One region of the Blastococcus sp. SYSU DS0617 genome, then DNA from elsewhere that is predicted to be linked to it. Evidence: riboswitches for the same ligand, from Rfam matches in the RefSeq annotation. Region 1 holds a riboswitch; each other region holds the start of a gene.

Region 1 (2,188 bases):
TCCGCGCGGGAGATCGCCGGCCCTCGTCGAGCGGGTCGCGTGTCCGTCAGACGACGCGGCGGGCGCTGTTGTAGCTCGGGAAGGAGTCGACGTTGTCGACCTTCACCGGCTGGCTCGAGGTGGAGGCGTGCACCATCTTGCCGTTCCCGATGTACATGGCCACGTGGCTGACCGGGCTGTAGAAGAACAGCAGGTCGCCGGGCTGGAGCTCGCCCCGGGAGACCGGCCGGCCCATCTGCGACTGGCTGCGGCTGGAGTGCGGCAGCGAGATGCCCGCGGCGCGGTAGGCGTAGGACGTCAGGCCCGAGCAGTCGAAGGCGTCCGGCCCGCCGGCGCCCCACACGTAGCGGTCCCCGACCTGGGCCAGTGCGGTGTTCACCGCCACCTGGGCGGCACCGCTGGGCGCGGCAGCTCTCGGCGCGGGGGCCGCCGGGGCGCTGCTGCCCGCCGAGGAGGCGGCGGACGAGGAGGCGGCGGACGAGGGGGCGGTGCGCTCGGACCGCGAGGCCCGGGCCAACTGCTCGTCGGCGTGGGCGCGCTCGACGGCAGCGCGCTGTGCGGCGTCCAGAGCCGCGTACTGCCGCTGGTAGTCCGCGATCCTGACCTCGAGGTCGTCCTGCTTCGCCTCGATCTGCTCGACGCTCTCCTCGGCCTGCTCGCGAGCCTCCTGCGCCTCGGCGCGGGCGGCCTCGGCGCGCTCGGAGGCCTCGGCGACCTCGCCGACGGCGGCGTTGGTACGCCCCGCGATGGCGTCCAGCGTGCCGAGCTGGGAGACGAACTCGTCGGCCGAATCGCTGGTCAGCATGACGTCGAGCTGGGTGAGGGCCCTGCCGCCGCCGGTGTAGGCGGTGCGAGCCAGCTGGCGGATCCGCCCGTCGAGGGCAGCGCGCTCGACGTCGGCCGCGTAGGCGGCGAGGGCGGCGCTCTCCACGGCCGCCTGCTGGCGCTCGAGCTGCACCTTCGCCTCGTTCAGCTGCTCGGACACGACCTCCAGCTCGTGGCTGGCCTCGGCGACCATCTGCGCGGCCTCGGCGGTGCTGGTGGCGCGGCCCGGCTCCGCGGAGGCGGTGCCCGGGACCATGGTGAAGGTCAGTGCAGTGGTGGCCCCGATGAGCAGGCCGGCGCGGAGGCGGCCCACCCGGCGGGCGGAGCCGGCCGGAGGATCGGGGCGGAAGGGTGCGAGGACATGCGTCGGTGAAGCGTGCGGGGTCGCCACGAGCGGCGGCTCTCCATTTCTTCCTCGTCACCGCCTACCGAGTTAGCTGACGGGTTCGGGCGGGGAAGAAACGGCCCTATCTCCTGCTCACCGGCGGACCGGCCCTCACAGGAGAACTCACCCCAGGACTGCGGTGGGTCCCCGGTTCACCTCGGACGACCGGTCGGACGTCGTGCGGTGATTCGGCGGTGTCCGGCCGAGGCCACCCGTCTGCGGATGACGACCACCCGGTCGGACGCGACGACCCTACGTTCGTGATGTGTCCGTGACAAACGGAGACAGCAGTTAAACCTGTGACGAGAATCTCGACCCTCTCCGCGCGCCTCCACAGTGGCAGCCGAGAGTAGGGGTACAAGCACGGTCCGCAGCCACTGAGCTCGCCGGCGAGTGCGTCAGCCGGTACGTCGGTCGGGCGAGATCCCGCCGTCGTCGGCCGCCCCGGAGCCGTCGCGGTGACGCAGGGGCGGCACCAGCCCGTACTCGGCCAGCGCGCGGACGGCCCGGCGTTCGACGTCGTCGAACTCCACCACCACACCGGGCGGTGGCACGACGACGTCCTCGGCGGCCGGCGCGGGGCCGCCGCTGCGGGCGCGGCCGGCCATCGGCACCACGACCGGGTCGACGCCCTCCCACCCTGGTGGAGCACCGAGCAGCACGGTGACGACGCAGTCGGCGCAGCCGGCGCCCCGGACGGTGCAGGTATCGCAGTCGATGAGCATGTCTCTCCTCCGTGAGTCATGCGCACGGTAGGAGCGGCCACCGACAATCCCGTCCCGGACGGTCAGCTGCCTGCGTACTCCCAGTGCCACGGCTCCTCGCGACCGTTGCCCGGGTCGGCCCACGTCGGGTGCAGGAAACCGAACCGCCCGGCGTTGGCCGCCATCCAGCCGTACTGCGGCGTCCCGAAGGTCTCGATGCCGCCGCACAGGTCGACGGCCAGCCCCCAGCCGTGGTTGCTCGTCCCGGGGACCG
Region 2 (2,188 bases), on a different contig from region 1:
AGCGCCGTCCCCGGCTGCTCATCGGTCTCAGCGCGCGGGTGCCTGACGCACTCGTGCGGCTGCGGCCGGGGAGCTACTGGCGGCTCGTCGCCCGGGGCATCGCCGCCCGGGGCTCCTCCGCCCGGGGCGGGGCGGCCACGCGAGACTGACCGGGTGACCGTCCCCGCCGAGTTCATCCGCGCCCACACCCGCCCCGTGCGTCCGTCGCTGGTGCCCGAGGTGCGGCTGCTGGTCGCCGCCGACGTCGTCGCGCTGTGGGAGGCGATGGCGGTGGAGCAGGGTCGGACCGCCCAGGAGCCGCCCTTCTGGGCGGCGGCCTGGCCCGGTGGTCAGGCCCTGGCCCGCTACGTGCTCGATCACCCGGAGGTCGTCGCGGGCCGCTCGGTGCTGGACCTGGGCGCCGGCAGCGGGCTGGTCGCCGTCGCGGCGGTCATGGCCGGCGCGACGCGGGTCGTGGCCAGCGAGATCGATCCCTTCGGGCTGGCCGCCATCCCGGAGAACGCGGCGCTGAACGGCGTGGCCGGGATCGAGCCGGTGGGCGATCTGCTGGGGGAGGGGCCGCCGTCGGTCGACGTCGTCCTGGCCGGCGACGTCTGCTACGACCGGATCATGACCGACCGGGTGCTGCCGTTCCTGGACGCCGTCCGGGCCACGGGCGCCGAGGTGCTGATCGGGGACCCCGGCCGGCCGTACCTGCCGCACCACCGGCTGGTCGAGGCCGCCGTCCACGACGTCGTCGACACCGAAGGCGGGCCTGCCCGCGTCCGCCGGACGACGGTGTGGCGGCTGCCGTGAATCCGTCCCGGCCGTGAACGGGAGATGCGTCACGTCGGTAAATACGTTCACGGCATTGTCACGAACCGATAACAGCCGTTACGTTGGCCCGGTCCGGCCGGCGGCTCCCTCACCCGAGGGTTCCGCGCCGGGCGCCGCCGAATCGCCCCGAGAGGCGAGCCGGGGACCCACCGACGTACTGGGGTGAATCCCGGCCCCGGACCTCCAGTCCGGGGCGGGGTAGGGCTGCTTCCCGCCCGAACCCGTCAGCTAACCCGGTAGGCGGCTCACGGAAGAACTGGACAGCCGCAGGCTCTCGCCGCCCCTGGGGGGCGGCTGCTCTGCTGCGCCCTGACCCCCGGAGCAGAACCTCCTCATGAACCTCCGCACCACCGTGAACGCACGTCTCCGCAACCGCCCGCCGCTGGGTGCCCGCCGGTCCGTCGCCCTCATCGGCGTGGCCACGGCCGGCGCCGTCATGGTCGGCGTCCTCTCCGCCGGGGAGCCCGAGGCGCAGGCCGTCGCGCAGACCGAGTCGATGAGCGTCGCCCAGCAGCTCGGCATCACGGCGGAGCCGGCGCCCGCGCTGGACACCGACGTCGTCGCGCCGCTGGAGAAGCTGGCCGCCAGCCGGAGCGCGCGGGACGCCGAGCAGACGGCCGCTGCGCTGAACCAGCTGGCCGCCGAGCAGGCCGAGCACGACCGCCGCGCGGCCGAGGAGGCCGCCCGGCTCGCGGCCGAGGAGGCGGCCCGGGTGGAGGCCGCCCGCGCCGCCGAGGCAGCCCGTGCCGCGGAGGCCGCCCGCGCCGCCGAGGCGGCTCGCGCCGCGGAAGCCGCCCGCGCCGCGGAGGCCGCCCGCGCCGCACGTGCCGCTCGCCCGGCCGCCCCCGCCCCCGCTCCCCGCGCGGCAGCGGCAGCACCCGCCGCGCCGTCGGGCTCCTACCAGAGCTACGCCCTGCAGAAGCTCGGCGGCAACAGCTCCCAGTTCTCCTGCCTCGAGAAGCTGTGGGGCAAGGAGAGCGGCTGGAACCCCAACGCGCAGAACCCGCGCAGCACCGCGTACGGCATCGCGCAGTTCCTGGACAGCACCTGGGCCGGCACCGGTATCGCGAAGACCTCCGACGGCTACCGCCAGATCGACGCCGGGCTGATCTACATCAACAACCGCTTCGGTTCGCCCTGCGGCGCCTGGTCGCACTCGCAGGCCAAGGGCTGGTACTGACCTGAGCCCCGCGGCCGGGATCGCGTGATCCCGGTGCCTCGACGCCACGGAGCCGCCGAGATCAGCTGATCTCGGCGGCTCCGTGCGTGCCGGGCTCAGCCGAGCAGCCCGGCCTCGGCCTTCGCGAGCAGCGCGGTGTGCACGGCGGAGTCGACGACGGCTGCGAACGCCGGGTCGGCCGCGTCCCGGGCC
Region 3 (2,188 bases), on a different contig from region 1:
GAGCAGGTCCGCCTGGACCTTCGTCAAGTCGGTCAGGACGTCGAGGGCGGGCACGGCGACGGTCTCCGTCGCGTCGCCGAAGGCCGGCAACTACCGGCTGGTCGTCGCCGAGACGCCCACCGTCTGGGCCGCCTACTCCCGGACCATCAAGGGCCGCCTCTGACCGACCGGCCGCACCCGTGGCGGCGGAAGGGGACCCGCTGCCGCCGCGGAGCAGTCAGCTCCTCCGGTGCGGGTCCACGTCGCCGATCACGTCACGGGATGCGACGGTGGGTGTCACGCGGAGTGGGGCGGGTGGGGCTCGAACCCACGACCCAGGGATTATGAGTCCCATGCTCTGACCGGCTGAGCTACCGCCCCGGCGGTCACAGCCTGCCAGAGAGGGATGCCTCACACCCGCAGAACCCGCTGACCAGCGGCCACGCGGCTCGCGTCGGCGAGTCCCGCCGAATGTTGCCAATGTTCTCGTTATCCGCCTGTGACATACCCAGGTTTCGCTTGTACCGTCCCCTGCGGTCCACCGAGCACCGCCTTCGAACCCGAGGGCCTCGGCCGGACCCCGCCGAACTCGCCGGCCTGATGGCCGGGGGGACCGGGGACCCATCGCAGTTCTGGGGTGAATCGTGTCCGTGCACGTCGCGCGGCCAGGTAGGGCACCTAACGGCCCGAACCCGTCAGCTAACTCGGTAGGCGGTCGTGAGGAATGGAGAACCGTCGCCTTGGCGACCCTGCACCGCCGAACCAGTACCCACTCGCCCCGACGTCGACACCTCCGGATGTCCCTCACCGGCACCACGCTCCTCGTCGCCGCGCTGATCGGGGCGCCGGCGGCGACGGCCGCTCCCGCCGACGACGCCCGGGTCGAAGCCGCCCAGTCGGAGCACGACGCCGTCGCGGCGGAGGTCGCCGCCATCGCGGCCCGGGTCGCCGAGGCCGAGCAGAAGCTCCACCGCATGACCCTCGAGGCCGAGGCCGCCAGTGGCGAGGCGCTCGCCGCCCAGGCAGCCCTCGACGCCGCCACGCGGGAGGCGTGGTTCGCGGCGGCGGCCCTCCAGGACGCGGAGCAGGCCGTCGAGCAGGCCGAGGACGAGGTCGCCGAGATCAGCCGCTCGGCCTACATGGGTGGTGGCCAGGAGTCCTTCGGGGACATGCACCTGCTCCTCGACGCCGAGGGCCCCACTGAGCTGCTCCAGCAGGCCGCCACGCTCGACGTCCTCAGTGGCGAGCGCGCCGAGACGCTGAGCGCGATGGAGGCCGTCAAGGTCCAGCAGGCCCGGGCCGAGCGGGCGGCCCAGGCGGCGGTCACCGAGCGCGACCGCGCGGCGCACATCGCCGCGGAGGCCCACGCCGCCGCCGAGAAGCAGGTGGCCGGCGCGCAGGCCGAGTTCGACGCCGTCGCCGCCGACAAGGCGGCCCTCGACCAGCAGCTGCGCGCGGCCGAGATCCGGCTGCTCGAGATGGAGGGCGCTCGCGACGCCGCGGAGGCGTGGGAGGCCCAGCAGCTGGCCCGGATGGCGGCCGCCGCCCAGGCTGCCGCGGTCACCACGACGCCCAGCGCTCCGGGCGCCCCGACGAGGAGCCTCAGCTCGGCGGGCGGTGGTGGTGTCGGTGGTGGCGCGGCCCTGACCAACGGCCGGGTCACCTCCTGCTACGGCTCGCGCTGGGGCACCCTGCACGCCGGCGTCGACATCGCCGCCCCGATCGGCACGCCGGTGCACGCCCCCGACGGCGGCGTGGTGCTCCAGGCCGGCCCGGCCAGCGGATTCGGCCTGGCGGTCGCCGTGCAGCACGGCGACGGCGTGATCACGGTGTACGGCCACGTCAACCGGTTCTTCGTCAGCCCCGGTCAGGTCGTCTCGGCGGGCCAGCAGATCGCCGAGGTCGGCAACCGCGGTCAGTCCACCGGGCCCCACCTGCACTTCGAGGTGCACACCGGGGGCCTCTACGTGAACCGCACCAACCCGGTGCCGTGGCTGGCCCGGCACGGGATCTCCCTCGGCGGCTGCTGAGCCGCGGCGCGCCCGTGCCCGATCATGGGGCGGTGCGGACGTGGGGGAGGGCTGACACCACCTGGCTGCGCGCATCCCTGCTCGCGCTGCTGCTGATCGCCGGCCTGGTGCTCGCCCTCACCGTGGAGCTCCCCGACGTCGACGTCGTCCGGCGCTGGCTGGACGACGTCGGCGGAGCG
Region 4 (2,188 bases), on a different contig from region 1:
GCCGGGCACGTTGCTGACCACGGCGTTCGCCGCCGCCTGCACCTGCGGCCGGATCGCTCCGGCGTTGTTGGTGATCCGCGCGACGGCGCGTGCGGCGACCGGGGCGGGTGCCGGGAGGGCAGCCGGTGCCGGTGCAGCGGCCGGTGCGGGCGCCCGGGCCGCGGGCGGTGCCGGCGGTGCCGGTGCCGGAGCCCGAGGAGCGGGGGGCGCGACCGGAGCGGGCGGAGCGGGCGGGGCAGCGACAGGTGCGGCCGGCGGCGCTGCGGCGGCCGCCTCCTCGGCAGCGGCGAACGCGGCGGCGGCCTTCATCCCGGCCGCCTCCTCGGCAGCGGCGATCGCCGCGGCGGCCTTCATCCCGGCCGCCTCTTCCGCAGCGGCGAACGCGGCCGCCGCCTTCATCCCGGCCGCCTCCTCGGCCGCGGCGAACGCGGCCGCCGCCTTCATCCCGGCCGCCTCCTCGGCCGCGGCGAACGCCGCCGCCGCCTTCATCCCGGCCGCCTCCTCGGCAGCGCGCCGGGCGGCGGCCTCCGCCTCGGCGCGCTGCTGGTCCAGCGCGGCCTGGTCCGCGGCGGCCTGGGCGAGACCGGCAGCGGCCGCCGCGTCGTCCCGGCTGCTGCGGCTGGCGGCCAGCTCCTGGAGCGGCTCGAGCCGGTCCGCCGCGTCGTCCGGGGCGGTCGAGGCGTCGATCCCGAGCTGCCCGGCGACGCTTCCCGACCCGGAGGGGGCGGGAGCCGGCTCGACGCTCACGGCACCAGCGCCCACCGCGTCGGCCCGCGGGGCGACCTCGCTGCCGATGAGCGCGGTGGCCAGGACGAGGCCCGCGGCGGCGGACGCGAGGTAGGTGCCGGTGCGCACGCCGACCGGTCGACGGCGGCGCGGGGAGGAGTGCCGGCGGCGGGCGCCGGAGATCGTGGTGCGGACGTTCATGGGTGCGGGTGCTCCGAGACGTGGGGCAGCGACACCCCGGCACGGGGCGCGGCGCTGCACGAGTGGGATCTGCGGGACTGCACTCCGGGCACGCGCGCCTGCAGGCGGACGTGCGTAGGAGCGGTGGGCGCGGCTCAGCCGTGCGGGTGGACCCGCCGTCGGTGGTGGGTGCGGGCAGGTCCAGCGGCGGTGCAGGGGCGCGCCATCCGGCGGCTCTCCGTTCTTCCGATCCGCTTACCGGGTTAGCTGACGGATTCGGGCTCAGAAGTGCCCTACGCGCAACGGACACGTGCCCGGTGCGCGATTCACCCCAGTGCTGCGGTGGGTCCCCGGCTCACCGGCGCCCCACGGGGACGACGGCGACTCAGCGGCGTCCGCCGAACTCCCCGGGAGGGGGACGTGGCGACCGGCGGACACCATGACGGTAGGCACCGTTATGCATCCGTGACAAATGGCCAGGTCGTCGCCCCGATCGACGAGCCGGGCGCCCGTCGCGGCCCGTCTGCACCCGGCCGGGAGGGGCGGAACCAGCTCTCCCCGCCCTCCGGTGCCCCTGGAGCGCGACGGGAACCAGCGGCCGGATAGGAGCGCCGGGGTCCGGCCGCCGGCTCCGAGCGCCGGTGTGCGCCGGCCGGGCTCAGAGGCGGCGCAGGACCGTCATCGCCTGGGACGCCATCCGCGCCTCGCCCAGGGCGTTGGGGTGCACGACCACCGGGTTGGTGCCTCCGACGACCGGCTCCACCCAGCGGACCCCGAGCGGCTGGCAGGCGTCGTGCCCCTCCGACACCCGGCTCATGTCCACGTAGGTCACGCCCGTGGCTTTGGCCGCCCGGCGGATGGCGTCGTTCAGCGTGGCCTGCACGCCCCGCAGGTACGGGACGTCGCCCTCCGCGACGGGCATCTGCGGGAAGCAGCCGCCGGTGGCCGGCAGGATCGACGGGTAGCCGAGGATCGCGACCTCGGCGCGCGGGGCCTTGGTCCGCACCGCCCGGAGCACCTGGACCAGCGACGGGTACGTGGTGCTGCGGATGGTGTCCTCGAAGGAGGAGCCGTACCGGTCGCGGCACGGGCTCCCCCGGCCCAGCGTGGAGAGCCCCGCTGCGCCGCAGCGGGTGATCGAGTCGATGAACACGCCGCTGTCGTTGCCGCCGATGGTCATCGTGATCACCTGCGTGTCGCGGGTGACCGCGTCCAGCTGCGGCGCCACCCCCGGGTACTGGGCGGCGAGGTAGTCACCGGTGTCCGCGCCCCCGCACGTGAC

Evidence for each region. A riboswitch is a leader RNA that binds a small molecule or an ion and turns the genes downstream of it on or off. The one in region 1 is predicted to bind cyclic di-AMP.
Region 2: linked by a shared signal. The riboswitch ahead of ACI793_RS17965 (aggregation-promoting factor C-terminal-like domain-containing protein) and the one ahead of ACI793_RS12745 (C40 family peptidase) in region 1 are both predicted to bind cyclic di-AMP.
Region 3: linked by a shared signal. The riboswitch ahead of ACI793_RS08530 (M23 family metallopeptidase) and the one ahead of ACI793_RS12745 (C40 family peptidase) in region 1 are both predicted to bind cyclic di-AMP.
Region 4: linked by a shared signal. The riboswitch ahead of ACI793_RS13765 (hypothetical protein) and the one ahead of ACI793_RS12745 (C40 family peptidase) in region 1 are both predicted to bind cyclic di-AMP.

Annotation. Positions count from the first base shown of each region.
Region 1 is NZ_JBJHAO010000010.1:85,064-87,251, reverse strand. Features, by position in the region: gene ACI793_RS12745 (C40 family peptidase) at 47-1,138, opposite strand; cyclic di-AMP (ydaO/yuaA leader) riboswitch at 1,233-1,414, opposite strand; gene ACI793_RS12740 (hypothetical protein) at 1,609-1,935, opposite strand; gene ACI793_RS12735 (D-alanyl-D-alanine carboxypeptidase family protein) at 1,998-2,188, opposite strand, start outside.
Region 2 is NZ_JBJHAO010000021.1:30,493-32,680, forward strand. Features, by position in the region: gene ACI793_RS17955 (SDR family NAD(P)-dependent oxidoreductase) at 1-149, shown strand, start outside; gene ACI793_RS17960 (class I SAM-dependent methyltransferase) at 154-795, shown strand; cyclic di-AMP (ydaO/yuaA leader) riboswitch at 921-1,074, shown strand; gene ACI793_RS17965 (aggregation-promoting factor C-terminal-like domain-containing protein) at 1,151-1,996, shown strand; gene ACI793_RS17970 (glycoside hydrolase family 3 N-terminal domain-containing protein) at 2,092-2,188, opposite strand, start outside.
Region 3 is NZ_JBJHAO010000005.1:190,001-192,188, forward strand. Features, by position in the region: gene ACI793_RS08520 (hypothetical protein) at 1-163, shown strand, start outside; tRNA gene ACI793_RS08525 (tRNA-Ile) at 287-360, opposite strand; cyclic di-AMP (ydaO/yuaA leader) riboswitch at 551-708, shown strand; gene ACI793_RS08530 (M23 family metallopeptidase) at 777-2,009, shown strand; gene ACI793_RS08535 (TVP38/TMEM64 family protein) at 2,042-2,188, shown strand, end outside.
Region 4 is NZ_JBJHAO010000012.1:6,018-8,205, reverse strand. Features, by position in the region: gene ACI793_RS13765 (hypothetical protein) at 1-927, opposite strand, end outside; cyclic di-AMP (ydaO/yuaA leader) riboswitch at 1,144-1,307, opposite strand; gene ACI793_RS13760 (SGNH/GDSL hydrolase family protein) at 1,565-2,188, opposite strand, start outside.